4 regions of the Bacillus sp. Brlt_9 genome follow, and region 4 is predicted to be linked to each of the others. Evidence: predicted binding sites of a transcription regulator. Region 4 holds the regulator's gene; each other region holds the start of a gene.
What was found. Region 4 encodes Rex, which represses fermentation and respiration genes when NADH is low (regulators of the CRP and FNR family bind a similar motif). Its sites were predicted from a motif close to TTGTGAAATATTTCACAA; they were not measured.
Positions count from the first base shown of each region.

Region 1 (4,549 bases), on a different contig from region 4:
TTAAATAGCGAACTTGAAACATTAGATCTTATCGTGAAAGACTCAAAAACAAATAAAGCGCTCGGCTTCATCGGAACATTAAACACAAGCGGACTAAAAACGGATGTGTATTACTACTTAGATTCATTCTTTAACGGAAAAGTATATCCTTTTACAAATGATCCTGCAAAACCAATCGGTGATGAGAAAATCAACTTACCAGAAGGAGACTACACAATTGAGTTTGTCGGCTATGATAAAGCTGGAAAAGCACGTGTGAAAGGTGATTATGTCGTAATCGATAATACACCACCAGAAGTGAAATTAACTGGATTACAACCTGGTATTTATGAATTAAATGAAGAGGATTATACAGTAGAAGATGGTAAAAAGGCATTATGGATTAAAGGTAATGTGTACGATTCAAACGTTGACTACTTAAAAGGAAAAGGGTTAAACATTACGCAAGAAGCGAACGGAGTTATGTACTACGACTATTCCCCATACTTGCATAAGTTTTTACCTATTAATGCAAATGGTGACTTTAAAGTTGGCATTACTCCTGAATCCTTTAAAGTGGAAGGTCCAATGAATACAGGGGTATATATTTTCGATTATGCCACTGCAGGTCCTGATTATCCAAGCGGTGTAAATAACTATTGGTTTATCCCGCAAGGAGCTCAATATGCGAAAACTAGTTATGATAAAAAAGAAGTATACAAAAATGATGAACTTACTGTAACACTAAACGCGAAACACGTAAAACAGTTTGTTTCTGGGGAATTTAACGTGAAATTCCAAGAGAAAAACTTCAAATTTGCAAATGCGAAATTCAATCCTGCTTTTGAAAAACTCCTTTCTGAAAAAGGTGTAACCGCAAAAGTAAATGAACCGAAACTAGAAGAAGGTTCTGTTACAGTTGGCGGAGCTATTGATGACAAAAACTTTGCTGGATTAGATGGTGATTTCCCGTTCATTGATGTAACTTTCAAAGTAGCAAATGATGAATTTTATAAAGCAAGTGCTCAATTAGATTTACCAGTGTTCGCTTACTGGAAGCAAGGTGAATCAGAGCCAAATAGAATGCGTGTACTTCAAGATCAATCATTCTCAGTGATGTCATTAAACTCACTCGTAGAGGGTAATATTAAACCTGGTGCCTTCTTAAATGAACGTGGCTATTTAGATGAGAAATTCGATTATACAAAGCTTGGCGTAAAAGTATATGCGACTGATTCTTACCGTCATAAGTTTGAAGGCTCACTTGATAAATACGGTTACTTCAAGCTGAATGGACTCCCTGTTAATAAACGCGACTATAACTTATATGTAGAAGTACCAGGGCACTTAACAAGCCGCCTAACTACGAAACTAGGTACTGAAAAAGATGGTAAACTGCTCGGCCAATATTATTATGCACGCCCTGACGAAAACCTTGCCGGTGATGTAAATGGTGATAAAGTAATTGACATTAAAGATGCTGAAATTATCGCTAGCAACTACGGTAAAAAAGGACTCGCTGTAAAAGACGGTGACCTTAACAAAGACGGTATTGTCGACGAAAAAGATATTCGCTTCGTTGAAAAGAACTTCTTGAAGAAAGGTCCTGATGCATCTAAATCACAAACACCGGTTGAAAAATCAAAAAGCGGTACACTGGCAGATATTTTAAAGAAATTAGGATTAACGCCTAAAAAATAATCATAAAGAGCACTCTATATAAAATAGAGTGCTCTTTTCTATAAACGACCCTGATCCAGCAAAAGGGGTATATTGGGGATATACAAGGGAAACCGGAAAAGGAATTTATATTAAATTATATGAATTCAGAGGTAGGAAGCAGTTTCCCGCCTCTGAATGATTTAGCCATTATTATAGTACTGGTGCCATTGTTTCTTTTAATACTTTTACAGAATGAGCGAATTTCGCTTTTTCTTCTTCATTTAACTCAAGTTCTACGATTTCACGTACACCTTGGCGGTTAATAACAGCTGGAACACCTACGTAAGCATCTTTCTCACCATATTGACCTTCAAGGTATGCAGATACAGTTAATACGCTGTTCTCGTTGCTTAAGATTGCTTTAGTTACACGAAGTAGTGACATACCGATTCCGTAGTAAGTTGCACCTTTACGTTCGATGATATGATAAGCTGCATCGCGTACATTTTCGAAGATTTTATCTAAGTCTTCTTGTTTGTACTGCTCGTTGTTAGCTAAAATTGTTTCAAGTTTTTGTACACCTACAGTAGCGTGGCTCCATACTGGAAGTTCAGTGTCACCGTGTTCACCAACGATGTAAGCATGAACGTTACGTGGATCTACATCTAAGTAGTCACCTAACATGTAACGGAAACGAGCAGAGTCTAAAGTAGTACCAGAACCGATTACGCGCTCTTTTGGTAAACCAGATTCTTTCCAAGTTACGTAAGTTAGAATATCAACCGGGTTTGTTGCGATTAAGAAGATTCCATCGAATCCGCTATCCATAATACCGCGAACGATTTGTTTAAAGATCTTTGTATTTTTCTCAACTAAATCTAAACGAGTTTCACCTGGCTTTTGTGGTAATCCAGCAGTGATAACAACTAAATCTGCATCTTTACAATCTGCATAGCTACCGCTCCAAACTTTTGTTGCTGCTGGAGAGAATGGTACCGCATGACTTAAGTCCATTGCTTCTCCTTCTGCTTTTGCTTCATTAACATCTACTAGTACGAATTCTTCAGCTACACCTTGGTTGATCATTGAGTAAGCGTAACTACAACCTACAGCTCCTGTTCCTACTAATACTACACGATTGATACCTTTTTTCATGTTAATTTCCCCTCTCTATTGTTCACATATATTTTTTTATGATTGTTTAAGTAATTAATTAAAATACTAATTTAATGTTGTTTAACTTCTTTACATTCATATTGTAGCACGTATTATTGTGAATTACTTCACAAATTATGACCTAATTGTGAACTTTTTCACATAGAGTGTAAAGTTATTGGAATAGGTGTGAAATCCATTTCAATGGAGGCGTTTTCTTTAGATTGTGAACGGGATTTTCTTATGTTTCTGTCGGTAAGTGAAATTATATCGGCGATTTTTAGAATATATCGACTGTAACTCCAAATATATCAGCGATTATTGAAATTTATCGACCGTAACTCAAATTATATCGGCGATTTTTGCAATATATCGACTAACCGACAAAACCCGACAATAATGACAACATAAAAAAGCTGTCTCCGGTAGATCACCTCTACTTAGAGACAGCTTCTTCTATATATTATTTGTTTTCCGCGGTAGCTCCTAACACAGCAGCCTTTACGTAATTTTGACCATTTAACTTCTGTAAATCCGCAGCGGTTCCTGTTACAACTACTCCAATAACTTTTACATCTTCCTCGCTTGGCTTTGTTTTCTTCCCTCTTAGGTAATCATATATACGTTTATATTCCTCATAATACTTTCCCTTTTGCTCAATGCCATTTTGAATTGCTAAAAGAAAATCTTTTTCTGTTCCATTTCCAAATTCAATATCACCTTGTTTTGCTTTAAAGCCGTACACATTATAAGCACTTTCGGTCATATCATCAATAGAATATGATTTTTTATCATCATACGTATCTACCCAATACCAAACAGGATGAATCCCTTCTGGTAGTATCTTTTTTATTTCAGACACCTTATGTGGTTTATCAAAAGATATAGCCAATTCAGCTACTTTATTTTCACCCTTCACTTTCTCTATATCATTTATATAACTATTATATGAAGCAAATGGAAGATAAAACTGCATCTCTCTTTCCATCGTTTGATTATTATACAATTCACTTGTTTTATTAATACGTTCATTTCCCACTACAACATTATCTGCTATTGTTAATGGGTTTACATTCGATAATCGGTGGAATGTATTCCAAACTTTATACTCATACACTTCATCTTCCCACTTAACAGGTTTCCCCTCAATAACTTTATACGTTTTATACTCTACTGTGCTTTTAAATAAACCGTTTGAAGTAATTGCTACGCCTCTTTCCGTATTAGGCCTTGTAATGTGTCTTATCATATTTACGTCACGATCCATAGCTAGATAAGCTCTATTATTCAATTGTGAAATTCCTATAATAGAACCGAAGAATAAAACAATAAAAAGTGCAATTGAAATTACGATTATTTTTAATAATTGTCTTCGCTTCGCCTTCTTCAACATTGTTGATACTTTACTTGAATCTATATCAAAATCAAACTCATCTCTGCCCATCTTCAAACCTCCTATAAAGCTTTTTAAACTCATTGCGAGCTCTGTACAAAGAAACACGTACGGTCTCTTCTTTCATCTCTAGTACGGTTGCTATCTCCTTATAAGAAAGTTCATAATCATACTTTAATAAGAGAATGTGTTTATATACCGGATTCATCTTTCCAAGTATATTTTGTATTTCTACTTGAAGTTCTTTTCTTAACAGTGGCTCATCTAATCCTTTCGTTCCAATAAGTTGAACGGATTCAATCGGGATTTGTTCAATACGATTTCGCCTTTTCACTAGATCACGATGCCTATTAATCGCAA
Region 1 covers NZ_JAYJLO010000002.1:995-5,543, reverse strand. Annotated here, with positions in the region: gene VF726_RS06200 (S8 family serine peptidase) at 1-1,680, shown strand, start outside; gene VF726_RS06195 (L-lactate dehydrogenase) at 1,852-2,796, opposite strand; gene VF726_RS06190 (anti sigma factor C-terminal domain-containing protein) at 3,260-4,240, opposite strand; gene VF726_RS06185 (RNA polymerase sigma factor) at 4,227-4,549, opposite strand, start outside.
Region 1: a site for Rex is predicted at 2,913-2,930, ahead of VF726_RS06195 (L-lactate dehydrogenase). Genes of this name have one in related genera too.

Region 2 (4,549 bases), on a different contig from region 4:
TTATGTTCTTTTTCTGTTTTCGCAATGCTTTTGGTACGTATACGCAGAAAGGCTCACTTTCCATATAATCCCCCGTCATTGCATATGCTCTAGAACGAGATCCCCCACAAACATATCGAAACTCACAAACACCACACTTTCCCTTATACTTGTCAGGATTACGAAGATTTTGAAAAACAGGGGAGTTTCGATAGGTTTCAGCTAGCGAATTTGTTCTAATATTCCCGGTTTTAATCGGCAATAACCCACTTGGATATACATCTCCAATATGAGAAATAAATACAAAACCGTTTCCATCATTCACCCCTTTTGGAGCACGCCCAAGCCCATTAACTCGCCCCGTCATCCCACTCATCAATACATCCTGATATTGAATGACCTGTTTTTCCTTTTTATGTTCTTTCATTTTTTCTTGGATCACAACACGTCTATAGTGCTGACCAGCTGTTGTTTTAATATCAAAAGAAACCTTTTTACTAAGTTGATATAGCCAACGGAATACCCTTTCATGTTGAGCTGGTGAAATCATATCTTTTTCCTTCCCTCGCCCTATTGGAACTAAGAAAAATATACTCCAGAGTACACATTCTAATTCTTCTATTAACACTGCCATCTCTTCAAGTACATCCACATTATAATTAGAAACAACAGTATTAATTTGAATAGGAATTTTTAATTCATGCAAATAACGAATCGCATTCATCGTTAATTGAAATGACCCTTCTGTCCCTCTAAAATGATCGTGTATTTCAGCTGTTGGTCCATCTAAACTAAATGCCCATCTAGCAAGTCCTACTTCTTTTGCTTTTTGAATCGTTTCTTTCGTAACGTTCGGGGTGGCACTTGGTGTCATAGATACTCGAACACCTTTTTTCACTGCATATTCCGCAATATCATATACATCTGGACGCATTAATGGATCTCCACCAGTAAATACAAGCATTGGATTTTCCATTTCATATATATCATCAATTAGTTTCTTTCCTTCTTCAAATGTTAGCTCTAGAGGATGACGATGATACTGTGCTTCCGCACGACAATGCAAACATTTTAATTGACATGCTCTTGTCAACTCCCATATTACAATAAATGGATTATTATTAAAATCAAGATTCATCAATATTAACCCTCCCATCAATTGATATTCTAATTGTAAAGTTATATATGTATTTATGGTGTGAGATGTATCACAAATCATTCTCTTCCTACTCTACTGTTGATCTAATGTTTCTACCTTCCTCTTCACCAATTACAGAATCTCTTTTTTTAATATAAATACCCCTTTAGACTAAATTATCTAAAGGGGCAAAACTACACAACTTTTTATTAACATCTCTGCTTTCTTCAATTCATCAAATTTAAATTAAGTTTTTTTAAATAGTATTTTTAAAGTCTTTCAACATCATTACCTCTTTTCTAAAACCATAAAGAACGTACTATCTGGTAGCGCAACAGCATTCCCAGACTCATCTGTAAACTCGATTTTCTCGCTAAGATGGTTTGTATATCCATCCTGCAAATAGTTCATAGCTTGAACGATATTTACTTTATCTCCAAAGATACCCTTTACGAAGTCCTTATAGTCGTTTGGCGTAAAAATTCCAAACTGCTCCTGCACTTCATGAACAAAGGAATCCTCGCCCCAAGTATACGTATATAAGAACTCCATTGCATCATTAACAGGCATTTTGACTGTATTGTCTGCAAGTACCTCATACTGGATTATACGCCCCTTAAATTCTTGGACATACTGCTCTAAGAACTTCATTCCGCCTGCATCTTTAAAACGAATCACCCGCATTAACCTTTTATCTTCGGTCATGATGCCATCACGAATGATAATACGGCCTCCTGGCTTTAACACCTCATAAGCACTCTGCAGCCCCTTTTTAATTACTTCATGATTAAATTTCCTACCTTCATACTCGATATAAGAGAACAGCTCATGAAGGATAGAAGAATATACAATCGTATCAACCGATTCTTTTTCAAATGAGCTGCTTAAATTGATTGCATCCCCTTTAATGACGTTCCAAGAACGCCCCTCGTTCTGCTTCTTCTTTTTCAACGTATCAATCACGTTTTCGGAAATATCGATACCGTAGATTCGTTTATCCTCGGTCTCTTCTTCAATCATGTCTAGCATGACACCACCACCGGCTCCGACATCTACAATCATATCTCCCTTTATATAATCAAGAATAATTCGTTTATCATCAGCCGAGCTATTCATATGCTCCAGATACACTTCTTCGTTATGGAATCTATCATATGCATCCTTTCGTAACCCGAAGAAATCAAACAGCAGCACATTTGCCCGAGCATGCATCATATCTATCTTTTCTGCCTCTACACAGAAGGTAATTAACGCCTCACCTACAGCAGAAAACCGAAACGACACATACGCAGTCTTCATATCTTCATCGACTTTAACCTGAAAAGAAACATGCGTTGTATTCGGTTTCTCGTTCTCACGGTACTCCCGTAGATACTTCTCAATAACTCGCTTACGATACACGTTGTCCTTTTTTTCGCCTTTGAAATCATAATGTAGCTGCTGCATCAATTTCTCGAAATGTATATGCTGAACCTTTCTAGTGCCTATCTCATTCTTTAACATAACAAACACTGTCCAAATATCCTCGAAGCTAAGAGCATGCATAGACGGTTCTACATACCACAAATCCTTACTAGATAGGAATGTTTGAACGTCACTCTTCTCGCTCCCCATAATTATATCTTTTTCAAATGCTGACTCCTTATGTTTTGGCGTGAGTCTATGTATACGAGAAGTAAATGGCTCCATATAACCATCAAACAGACCATCAATTGTAATCTTCACATCGTTCTTCACTTCACTCCACAAAGCTTTTGATACGCCCTCAATAATGCATTGGTTAAGATAGTATAGAATCTCCTTTAACCTAACGTCTCCGTATTCTTCTTTATATGTGTTAATTAAATCAACATGAGAGTCCAAACGAGCCTCCCCGCGTATATACTGCCCGATTAATCCATGTGTTCTAATTAAATCTTGAATAAACAAATACTCAGTAGAGTTTAAGTTTGTCTCTACACGTTCAATAAACTGAATATCACTAAAGATATCAGCAGAACCCTCGTTATGTACCAATAGATTAATCCCTTTTTTCTTCCATTGCTCCCGCTGTTTTAAAGATCCTACCTTTGCAAGCTCACTATACGTTAGTACCTTTTCAATAATACGATATGCTTCTTCATCTAAAGACAGTCCATCTAACACTTGCAGCGTACGGTGTACATAGTACAACACCGCATCTGTTTTTAATGCACCAAGTACTTGTACATTCTCATAGTTTTGATGTATCTCCTCTGCCTCAATTAGATGCTTTAACCACGTAGGGATTGCAACAGAACTCCCTTCAATATATGTATTTAGAACTTCAATGCTTTTCAACTTATTTCCCCCCATATATAATCAATATCGGTAGTAAGATCTAGGACACCTTCTCCAAAAAGAGCATCACCTTATGTCCCTCCTCCTAAATACTACTACTTGCTTTTTACCATCTACATCTCTTTCGAATAAAAATGTATCAAACCCAGTCTTTTTATCGTGTAAAAGAGAGTTATAAATTCCGTTACTACCATGCTAAGGTTGTAACATATTTTTTGTTGATCTCTTATTTTAACTTCATTAGGAATTTCGGAAGATCACCTCTTAAATTGATAAACATATGTTGTGACAGAATCAACTGAAAATGGAAACGGCAAGCGGGTGCACTCCACTTGCCGTTTTTTCATAGCTTAGTATGTACTTGAATTTCTTTCGCTTTCTCTTTTTCACCCTTCACGCGTACAATTAAATCATATGATCCGGATTTTGGCGCTTCAAAAGAAAGCAGACCTTCTTTTTGAGAAGTAACTTCTTCTTCATAAATAACCTTATCATCTTTTGTAACTTGCAATAAAATCGTACCTTCCTCAACGGCTGCTTCATAAGGAATTTCCACATTTCCTTTTTCAGCTTTAACCGTTTGCACATCGTAATACCCTTGCAACGAACCAATTTTTAAAGTCGTTTCTCCATTTTTTTGAACCTTTGTGACTTGTGTTGCTGTATTGCATGCACTTAACAATACAACAAGAGTGAGAACCATAAATACACGTATTAATTTCATAGAAATTCCCCTTTTTTATGTATATGTGAATTAAGATTCATTCTTTAACTATTTCAAAAACACCAACACCTAAAAAGAATCACTGCTTTTCTTCAATTTCTTTTTTAAATAATTTTTGAAACTCTAATCATTAAAAATCCTACTTTTTCTTACTTTAATTGTTTCTAAAATATAGATAAGAACCCCTAAACCAAATATCTTTTCAGCATTAGAAATATTATTACCTAATTTAATAATAGGTACATTTAATCCGAATCTTTCGCTCCATTCCAAAGGCATATATCCTCTTTTACAGTTTATTAATATCCGGTTATCCATTGTAAGAAAAGAAGTTTCGAAAAAATCAAATTCAACTTCTACTTCAGAAATTTTTATCTTTTTTTCATTCG
Region 2 covers NZ_JAYJLO010000001.1:678,897-683,445, reverse strand. Annotated here, with positions in the region: gene VF726_RS03555 (TIGR04053 family radical SAM/SPASM domain-containing protein) at 1-1,117, opposite strand, end outside; gene VF726_RS03550 (class I SAM-dependent methyltransferase) at 1,406-3,451, opposite strand; gene VF726_RS03545 (BA_1872 family lipoprotein) at 3,780-4,160, opposite strand; partial or broken gene VF726_RS03540 (ABC transporter ATP-binding protein) at 4,284-4,549, opposite strand, start outside.
Region 2: a site for Rex is predicted at 1,176-1,193, ahead of VF726_RS03555 (TIGR04053 family radical SAM/SPASM domain-containing protein). Genes of this name have one in related genera too.

Region 3 (4,549 bases), on a different contig from region 4:
CATAATATCGATGAGCGCTTAATAGGCATCGTAATGAAGCGTGCCATAAGTCCGCTCTTTACATCCGTAAATAATCGGACAGAAGTGTAAGCTACACCGGATGCGATAGCCATTAGCAAAATTCCCGGCAATAAATAATTAACGTAGTTATCCGTTCCTGTCTTTATAGCCCCGCCAAATACGTAAACAAATAATAGCATCATCATAATCGGTGTAATCGCTACTGTAATAATTGTATCTGGACTACGCATAATATTGCGCATTAAGCGCCCTAGTAATACCCCTGTTTTGCTTTTCATTTACATCTCCCCCTTTTTACCGATAATTGAAAGGAAAATTTCTTCCAATGTCGGCTGCTTCTCGATATACTCCACTTTTGCTGGCGGGAACATCTCTTTCAGTTCAGCAAGAGTACCTGTCGTAATAATTTTTCCGCCATGCAAAATAGCGATACGGTCAGCCAGTTGTTCTGCTTCCTCCAAGTATTGAGTTGTGAGCAAGATCGTTGTGCCGCTGCCGGCAAGTTCCTTGACAGTATCCCACACTTCAATCCGCGCTTCCGGATCAAGTCCAGTCGTTGGTTCGTCTAGAAAAATAACTGCTGGTGCCCCGATCAAACTCATCGCGATATCAAGCCGGCGCTTCATCCCGCCTGAATACTGATCTGCCCTTTGGTTTGCCGCATCTGTCAGGCTAAATTTTGCAAGTAGATTGTCAGCAACTTGTGCGGGACTGGAAACACCACGTAACTTGGCGATCATGATCAAGTTTTCCCTCCCAGTAAGCATGCCATCTAAAGCTGCGAACTGTCCTGTCAAACTGATGCTTTGACGAACATGATCTGGTTGACGCTGGATATCAAATCCGCAAATACTTACTTCACCATTATCTTGTTTCATTAGTGTTGAAAGGATATTGACCGTTGTCGTCTTTCCCGCTCCATTTGAGCCTAGCAGCGCGAAAATTTCACCACGCTGCACTTCAAAATCTACTCCCTTTAAGACTTCTTTATCTTTAAAAGATTTTTTTAACCCTTTTATAGAAATCGCTGCATTGGTCATACTTTTTCCCCCTTATTAAAATAGGTTACCTATACCCTCTATTTAGTATCACTGATAATCCGTATTACTTAGTAGTGGTTTAAAAATATAACTGAGTAGCGATGGCGGCAGTTCACATTTGTAACCAGCTAATCAGTCGATATTACGTATTACATTTATTTTTTTCTCAATTTCTTCATGATGCTTTCATTCAAATCTTCACGATACTTAGAGACATATGTTTTAGCGTTTGCTACTAGTTCATCAGCAAAGGATGCTACGTCCTCCCCAGTAATGTCAAGCACTTGTCTGCCTTCTGCTGCACCATTTTCAAACAAATCGATTAATTCATACTGTATGTGTAACATATCCATCCCGTTTCCAGCCGAAAAATTCCACATGTAGTTTTGGATTTTCTTAAACACAAACTGATAGTCTTCCGGTAGTGCTGCAACACGTGCCATCATCATTTTGTACTCTTTTTTATCACCAATTAATTTTTTAAATATTTCCAACATCTTATTTTCCTCCTTTTTTATAAAGCAGTACAAGAAACTCTCCAAATATGAGCCGGAACATTTTATATTATGAGGCTAGTTTGACTTCAAGACGTTAATTTTTGAAGATACAAAATCCCATTTTTTCCAAAACAGTTCAAGCTCCTGACGGCCATCCTCATTTAATGAATAAAACTTACGAGGCGGCCCCATATCTGATGGTTTCTTTTCAATATTCACAAGCTTTTTCTTTTCTAATCGTACGAGGATAGTATAAACCGTCCCTTCCACAACTTCGGTAAACCCAAGATCATTCAGGTGGCGGGTAATCTCATAGCCATACGTTTCTCGGCGGCTAATGATTTCCAGCACACACCCTTCCAGTGAACCTTTCAGCATTTCAGTTAAATTTTCCATGTTATGATCCTCCTTTACCCCCTATTCTGTCTGACTTATATTCAGTATCACAGAGTACTAAGGCGAATTTTTACTGAATAGCTTTTGATTAAAATCACACTATTCAGTATTACTTATTACAACTACATTGTATGACTAAGTAGCGGTGAATGTCAACTAATTTTCAAAATTTTTCTAAAATCCACTATTACCTATCGTTTACTGAAAATATTTTGAGAAACAACACTACTCAGTATTACCTATTACAACTACATTGTATGACTAAGTAGTTGTAAATGTCAACTCGATTTTTATATTTTTCTAAAATCCACTATTATCCACCCCGCTAAGAAAAGAAAATACCCCAAACAAAAATTCTACATTTTTGTTTTGAGGCACTATAGGCTAGCTCTTCTTCTGAATAAGACAGATCATTCTTTTGTTACGATAACATCATTTCCATATCTTCCGCTGCATTTGTAATCAGTTTTAAACCGAATGTTTCTTGTAAAACATCAAGTACGCCAGGTGAAATAAATTCAGGCGCCTTTGGACCGATACGAATATCTTGAATACCCAGACTAAATAGTCCAAGTAAAATGGCAACCGCTTTTTGTTCAAACCATGACAGGACAATACTAACTGGCAATTCGTTCACTTCACATTGAAAAGCATCTGCTAAAGCGGCTGCTATTTTCACTGTAGAAATTGAATTATTACATTGTCCTAAATCAATATAACGCGGAATCTCTGTACCAGGTACAACACCGTAATCCACATCATTAAAGCGGAATTTCCCGCAAGAAGTCGTTAAAATAACTGTTTCTGGCGGAAGTGACGTTGCTAATTCACGATAATATTCTCCGCCTTTTCCTGGTGCATCACAACCTGCGATGACAAAGAAACGCTTAATCTTTCCTTCTTTTACTGCCTCAATAATTTCTGGAGCTAATGATAATACTGTATTATGATGAAACCCTGTTACTAACTGTTCATCCGAATCCATATGTACTTCTGGAAGTTCTACCGCTTTTTCAATCAACGGCGTGAAATCATCATTTTCAATTTTTTGTACACCTTCTAAACCTGCAATATCATATGAAAAGAATCGATCAGAGTATGACCCTTTAATTGGCATAACACAGTTCGTTGTCGCTAATATGGCACCTGTAAATTTTTCGAAAAGACGTCGTTGATCATACCATGCCTTACCGATGTTTCCTTTTAAATGCTTATATTTTTTCAGCTGCGGATACCCGTGTGCTGGCAACATTTCAGAATGCGTATAAATATTAATTTCTTTTCCTTCTGTTTGTTTTAATAGTTCTTCTAACGCAAATAAATTATGACCAGTAACTACAATTGCTTTACCTTCTACATGGTTTTGTGTAATTTGAACAGGCTCTGGAACACCAAAGTGATTCGTATGCGCCTCATCTAACAACTCCATTACGCGTAAAGCCGATTTCCCTACTTTCATAGCCATATCAATATGTTCTTTTTCATTAAAGTTAGAATTGGTTAGTGTCATATACAGTGCTTCTTGCGTTGTAGCATCTACAAAAGCATCAGTGTACCCTAGCTGAGCAGCATGCGTACGATAAGCCGCAATTCCTTTTAACCCAAACACAATCGTATCTTGTAAACTTGCTATTGTTTCATTTTTACCGCAAACACCGATTACTTTACATCCGCCTGTTGGCGTTTGTTCACATTGATAACAAAACATGATTATCCCACCCTCTCCCAATCATTCCTTACAAACTAAGCATAATATCTGGTGAGATAAAAGGATGTGATATCAATCACAATAATATATATAAATTTGTGACAGTTCACATCGTTGACATAATATTTTTATTGACACTCAAAAAACATTACATAATCATATTGTTCAGGTTTTCAAATATCTGTACAATTACTGAATCACATATTTAACTTTCTAGTTTATAGTACGAAATGAAAATTTCTTACTATAAACTAGAAAGTTAACAGAAATAGACATACAAAAAAGCTATTCTTTCTTTTTATTATTCAACTGAAAGAATAGCTTTTTTTCATTTTGAAGAACTATCAATTTTTTGATTAAAGATTTTATGAAAAATCACTTTATTTACAATAAATTTACACTATCTTAACATTGTTTATATTATTTATATGATATATTTATATGGAATCTACTTAATATATTTCATGTACATTGTTATCTTTATGATCTCTTATCTGATTAATAAGAGATCATGTTATATTTTTATACCAGGGGTGAATTGGGATGACTGAAACTTTAAAAACACTTATAATGCTTGATGCTACTTACGTTGTTATAGCAATTATGACGGTACTGGTATTTGTATACTTGGAATTAAAATCTCAGTAACGTATGCTTACTTCGCATTTAAATATAGTTAGTAGAAAGCGAGGAGAAAATTGTTTCTCCTCGTTTTTTTAGTCCCATAATTTTTTATTTCAACAAATTCAATGTATGTAAAAGTAATCCTCTGTCCCCTAATCCCCCATGACCAGGCACTACTGAATTTATATTTCCATATCGCTTCAGCACATTTTCAATCGATGTGGACCATTCATTTACATAGGCATCAGCAACGTTTCCTAAAT
Region 3 covers NZ_JAYJLO010000004.1:415,319-419,867, forward strand. Annotated here, with positions in the region: gene VF726_RS18635 (ABC transporter permease) at 1-299, opposite strand, end outside; gene VF726_RS18640 (ABC transporter ATP-binding protein) at 300-1,061, opposite strand; gene VF726_RS18645 (DUF1048 domain-containing protein) at 1,217-1,558, opposite strand; gene VF726_RS18650 (PadR family transcriptional regulator) at 1,634-1,954, opposite strand; gene hcp (hydroxylamine reductase) at 2,376-3,662, opposite strand; gene bla2 (BcII family subclass B1 metallo-beta-lactamase) at 4,395-4,549, opposite strand, start outside.
Region 3: a site for Rex is predicted at 3,727-3,744, ahead of hcp (hydroxylamine reductase). Genes of this name have one in related genera too.

Region 4 (4,549 bases):
CAGGTGCCTGATTTTCTTGCTGTTCTTGTTGTTCAAATTCAGCACGTTCAATCATCTCATTTTTCTTTTCAACGTAGTAATCGTAGTCACCTAAATATTCCTGCGCACCTTCTGTTGATAACTCAACAACGGTCGTCGTTACACGATTAATAAAGTAGCGGTCATGTGAGACAAATAAAAGAGTACCCGGATAATCAATTAAAGCATTCTCCAAGATTTCTTTACTATTTAAATCAAGGTGGTTCGTAGGCTCATCGAGAATTAATAAATTCGATTTTTGCATCATAAGTTTTGCAAGAGCTAACCGAGCCTTTTGTCCACCACTAAGAGAAGATACTGGTTTTAGTACATCGTCTCCTGTGAATAAGAAATTACCTAGTATTGTGCGAATTTCTTTTTCAGGCTGCAATGGATATTCATCCCATAATTCATTTAAAACTCGCTTAGAAGATGTTAAGTTAGCTTGTTCCTGATCATAATAACCAATAGATACATTGGATCCGAAAGAAACATCACCATGTAATAGTGGTAACTTATTCACAATGGATTTCAACAATGTGGATTTCCCAATTCCATTTGGACCAACTAAAGCAACACTATCCCCACGAGTTAAGCGCATTGTTACATGTTCAATAATCGGATCCTTATCATAGCCAATAGTTGCATCCTTTACTTGTAAAACATCATTTCCACTTTGTTTTTCGATATCGAAATGGAAGGAAGCCGACTTAGAGTCACCTAATGGTCTTGTTAATAGTTCCATACGGTCTAATTGTTTACGACGGCTTTGCGCACGTTTTGTTGTAGATGCACGAGCTATATTTTTTTGAACGAAGTCCTCAAGCTTAGCGATTTCATCTTGTTGTTTTTCATAACGTTTCATTTCTTGCTCGTATAGTGCTGATTTTAAATCTAAATATTTACTGTAGTTACCAACAAATCGTCTGCTTTCTTTATTCGAAATTTCATATACTTGTGTAACGAGTTTATCTAAGAAATAACGGTCATGGGAAACGATTAGTATTGCGCCAGGATAGCCTTGTAAATATTGTTCAAGCCATGTTAATGTTTCGATATCTAAATGGTTTGTAGGCTCGTCCAAAATAAGTAAGTCTGGTTTCGTTAATAATAATTTACCGAGAGCTAATCGTGTTTTTTGTCCACCACTTAATGTGGAAATTGTCGTCTGGTGCGTTTCAACTGGGAAGCCAAGACCACTTAAAATCGAACGGATATCTGCTTCGTACTGATAGCCACCTTGATCTTTATAATCTAATTGTAATTGGTCATAGTCAGCTAATAATCGTTCATATATAGCCTCGTTTGAAAAGTTTTCTTCTTTTCCCATCTCTTGCTCTAGCCTTCGAAGTTTTGTCTCCATTTGCTGCAAGTGTGTAAAGACGGTTAACATTTCATCCCAAATTGTTAAAGACGTTTCTAACCCGGTATTTTGAGCTAAATATCCGATTGAGACATCTTTCGGTTTTATAATTTCGCCACCATCATGAGATAACTCACCAGCTATTATTTTTAATAATGTAGATTTTCCGGCTCCATTTCGTCCGACTAATGCGATACGATCTTTCGTTTGAACTTCCAATTTTATGTTTGCAAGAATCGTTTCTGCACCGTATAATTTCGAAAGCGCGTTTACTTGTAATAAAATCAATGTTTTCACCTCAAATAATTTCTTAACTTTGCCATGTTTATATTTCTCAATCATACTAAAAATAGTGTATAGTTTAAAATACAGAGAGAATACTTCTTCTTTCTATTATACAAGGAATTTAATAAGTGCTAAACTTCTGTATTTGATTAAAGCATATGAATAAAGATAGGAAGAGAGGAGAGGTTATATGGATCAGCAGAAAATTCCACAAGCCACTGCTAAGAGATTGCCTCTATACTATCGATTTATCCAAAATTTATCTCTATCTGGTAAGCAACGTGTTTCATCAGCCGAATTAAGTGAAGCGGTAAAAGTTGATTCCGCAACGATTCGAAGAGATTTCTCATACTTTGGAGCGTTAGGGAAAAAAGGATATGGATATAACGTAAATTATTTATTATCATTTTTCCGTGAAACACTCGACCAAGATGATATAACACGTGTAGCACTTATTGGAGTAGGTAATTTAGGGACCGCTTTCTTACATTATAATTTCACGAAAAACAATAATACAAAAATTGAAATGGCGTTTGACGTTAGTGAAGAGAAAGTTGGAACAGAAATCGGGGGTATTCCTGTATATCATTTAGATGAATTAGAAGAACGTCTATCAACTGATATACAAGTGGCAATATTAACAGTACCAGCTACAGTAGCACAATCTGTAGCAGATAGATTAGCTGAAACTAGTGTGCATGGTATTTTAAATTTCACACCAGCACGCTTAAATGTGTCAGACAATATAAGAATTCATCATATTGATTTAGCAGTAGAGTTACAAACACTTGTTTACTTTTTGAAGAATTATCCACAATAAAACGCAGAGGTCGCTTCCTCTGCGTTTTATTATTGTTTTTTCTTTGTGAATTTAACTAAGATAAGGCGAAGTGCCAAATTAAAATCAATTGTTGCCATAACTGCAAATAGTATTGTCCACATATTCCAAATTGTATCTGTTACGTTTGTAATGGCGAAGCGGGTAAAGATACATCCTAGAAGGAAGTACAATGCAGCCATGAACAATGGTGAGTTTCTCATAAAAATCCTCCGATAAAGCCTTGCATTTTTTCAGCTTCTTTAATCATTTCTTGAATTTGTTCATTGCTCATTAAAACTTGAGCAACTGCAACTAATGTATTCATTGCAACATGAGCTGCGATAGGGACGATAATACGCTTCGTTTTTACATATAAAAAGGCGAATACGAGTCCCATAGAAGTGTATACCAATAAGTGAGTGAAATCAAAATGAATTGCTGCGAATACGAGAGAACTAATAATAGCAGCAATAAAGAAGTTGAACTTCTTATAAAGTGTACCAAATAAAATTTTTCTAAATACGATTTCTTCCAAAATAGGTCCTATTATAGATATAACAATAAGGAACCAAGGTGTCGTTCTTGCGATATCCATAAGTCTTGCTGTATTTTCAGATCCAGGTTTAATTCCTAATAAACGCATTTCTATCATACCGGCAATACTTTGCGAGAAAAATGCTAAGAAGAACCCGATAAAAATCCAACCGATCGTAGCTGGAACCGAAGAGCGCATTGTATCTAAACGTCTGTCACGAATATCTGTTCTAAGTAACCAAAGTACGATACATAATGCAATAAAGAAGCTAATGATTGCCCAGTGGCCAGTTATGAGTTGGAATTTCTCCTCCCTAGTAAATCCCCTGTTATCATAAAGTCCAGTTTTCAGGAGAAGCGGTAATCCAGCAATGGATGATAACTGCATTAAAATGTATGTAACGATAACCCACCAATATTGTTTTTTCAAATGGTTTAACCATCCTTTCTAACTCTAGTGTATGAGATAAGGTAGGATAACATGTACATATGCTACCTACGATATAAACCTCACGTAAATTATGTTTTTTTCGTAAATCCTTATTTGAAATTATAATAGAAGACAGGAGAAAGTTGTGTGTGTAGCGAAAACAACTTAGGGTGTCCTTTCATATTGTAACATACGAGTAGTGGAAACAACGATTCATATGGTAAAGGTAGAAGAAGATAGACTCTATATAGAAAAGTGTATAGCTGAATTTGCGAAAAAATTATGATTTTTTTACTTGCAAAAGAAATTGAGATTATTTATTATTATAAGTGTGTTAGCACTCGGGTGACTTGAGTGCTAATAAATAAAATTTACATAACAAAATGAGGAGGTTATTGTTCATGCTAAAGCCATTAGGTGATCGCGTTGTAATTGAGCTTGTTCAAGCAGAAGAAAAAACAGCAAGTGGTATTGTATTGCCAGACACTGCAAAAGAAAAACCACAAGAGGGTAAAGTTATTGCAGTAGGTACTGGTCGAGTGCTTGAAAATGGTGAGCGTGTTGCTTTAGAGGTAGCAGCAGGTGATCTTATCATCTTCTCAAAATATGCAGGTACTGAAGTGAAATACGAAGGTACTGACTACTTGATTTTACGTGAAAGTGACATTCTAGCAGTTATCGGTTAATTATATAAATCTTAAAAAATCCAAGGGGGTCAATTATTATGGCAAAAGATATTAAATTTAGTGAAGAAGCACGTCGTTCGATGCTTCGCGGTGTCGACACTCTTGCAAACGCAGTAAAAGTAACGCTTGGACCAAAAGGTCGTAACGTTGTACTTGAGAAAAAATTCGGTTCACCACTTATTACAAATGATGGTGTAACAATCGCAAAAGAAATCGAATTAGAAGATGCATTCGAAAACATGGGTGCGAAATTAGTAGCAGAAGTTGCTAGCAAAACAAATGATGTAGCTGGTGACGGAACAACAACTGCAACTGTATTAGCGCAAGCTATGATTCGTGAAGGTCTTAAAAACGTAACAGCTGGTGCGAACCCAATGGGTCTTCGTAAAGGTATCGAAAAAGCTGTTACTGCT
Region 4 covers NZ_JAYJLO010000023.1:9,523-14,071, reverse strand. Annotated here, with positions in the region: gene VF726_RS31155 (ABC-F family ATP-binding cassette domain-containing protein) at 1-1,669, opposite strand, end outside; gene VF726_RS31150 (redox-sensing transcriptional repressor Rex) at 1,857-2,486, shown strand; gene VF726_RS31145 (YdiK family protein) at 2,516-2,707, opposite strand; gene VF726_RS31140 (CPBP family intramembrane glutamic endopeptidase) at 2,704-3,450, opposite strand; gene groES (co-chaperone GroES) at 3,852-4,136, shown strand; gene groL (chaperonin GroEL) at 4,175-4,549, shown strand, end outside.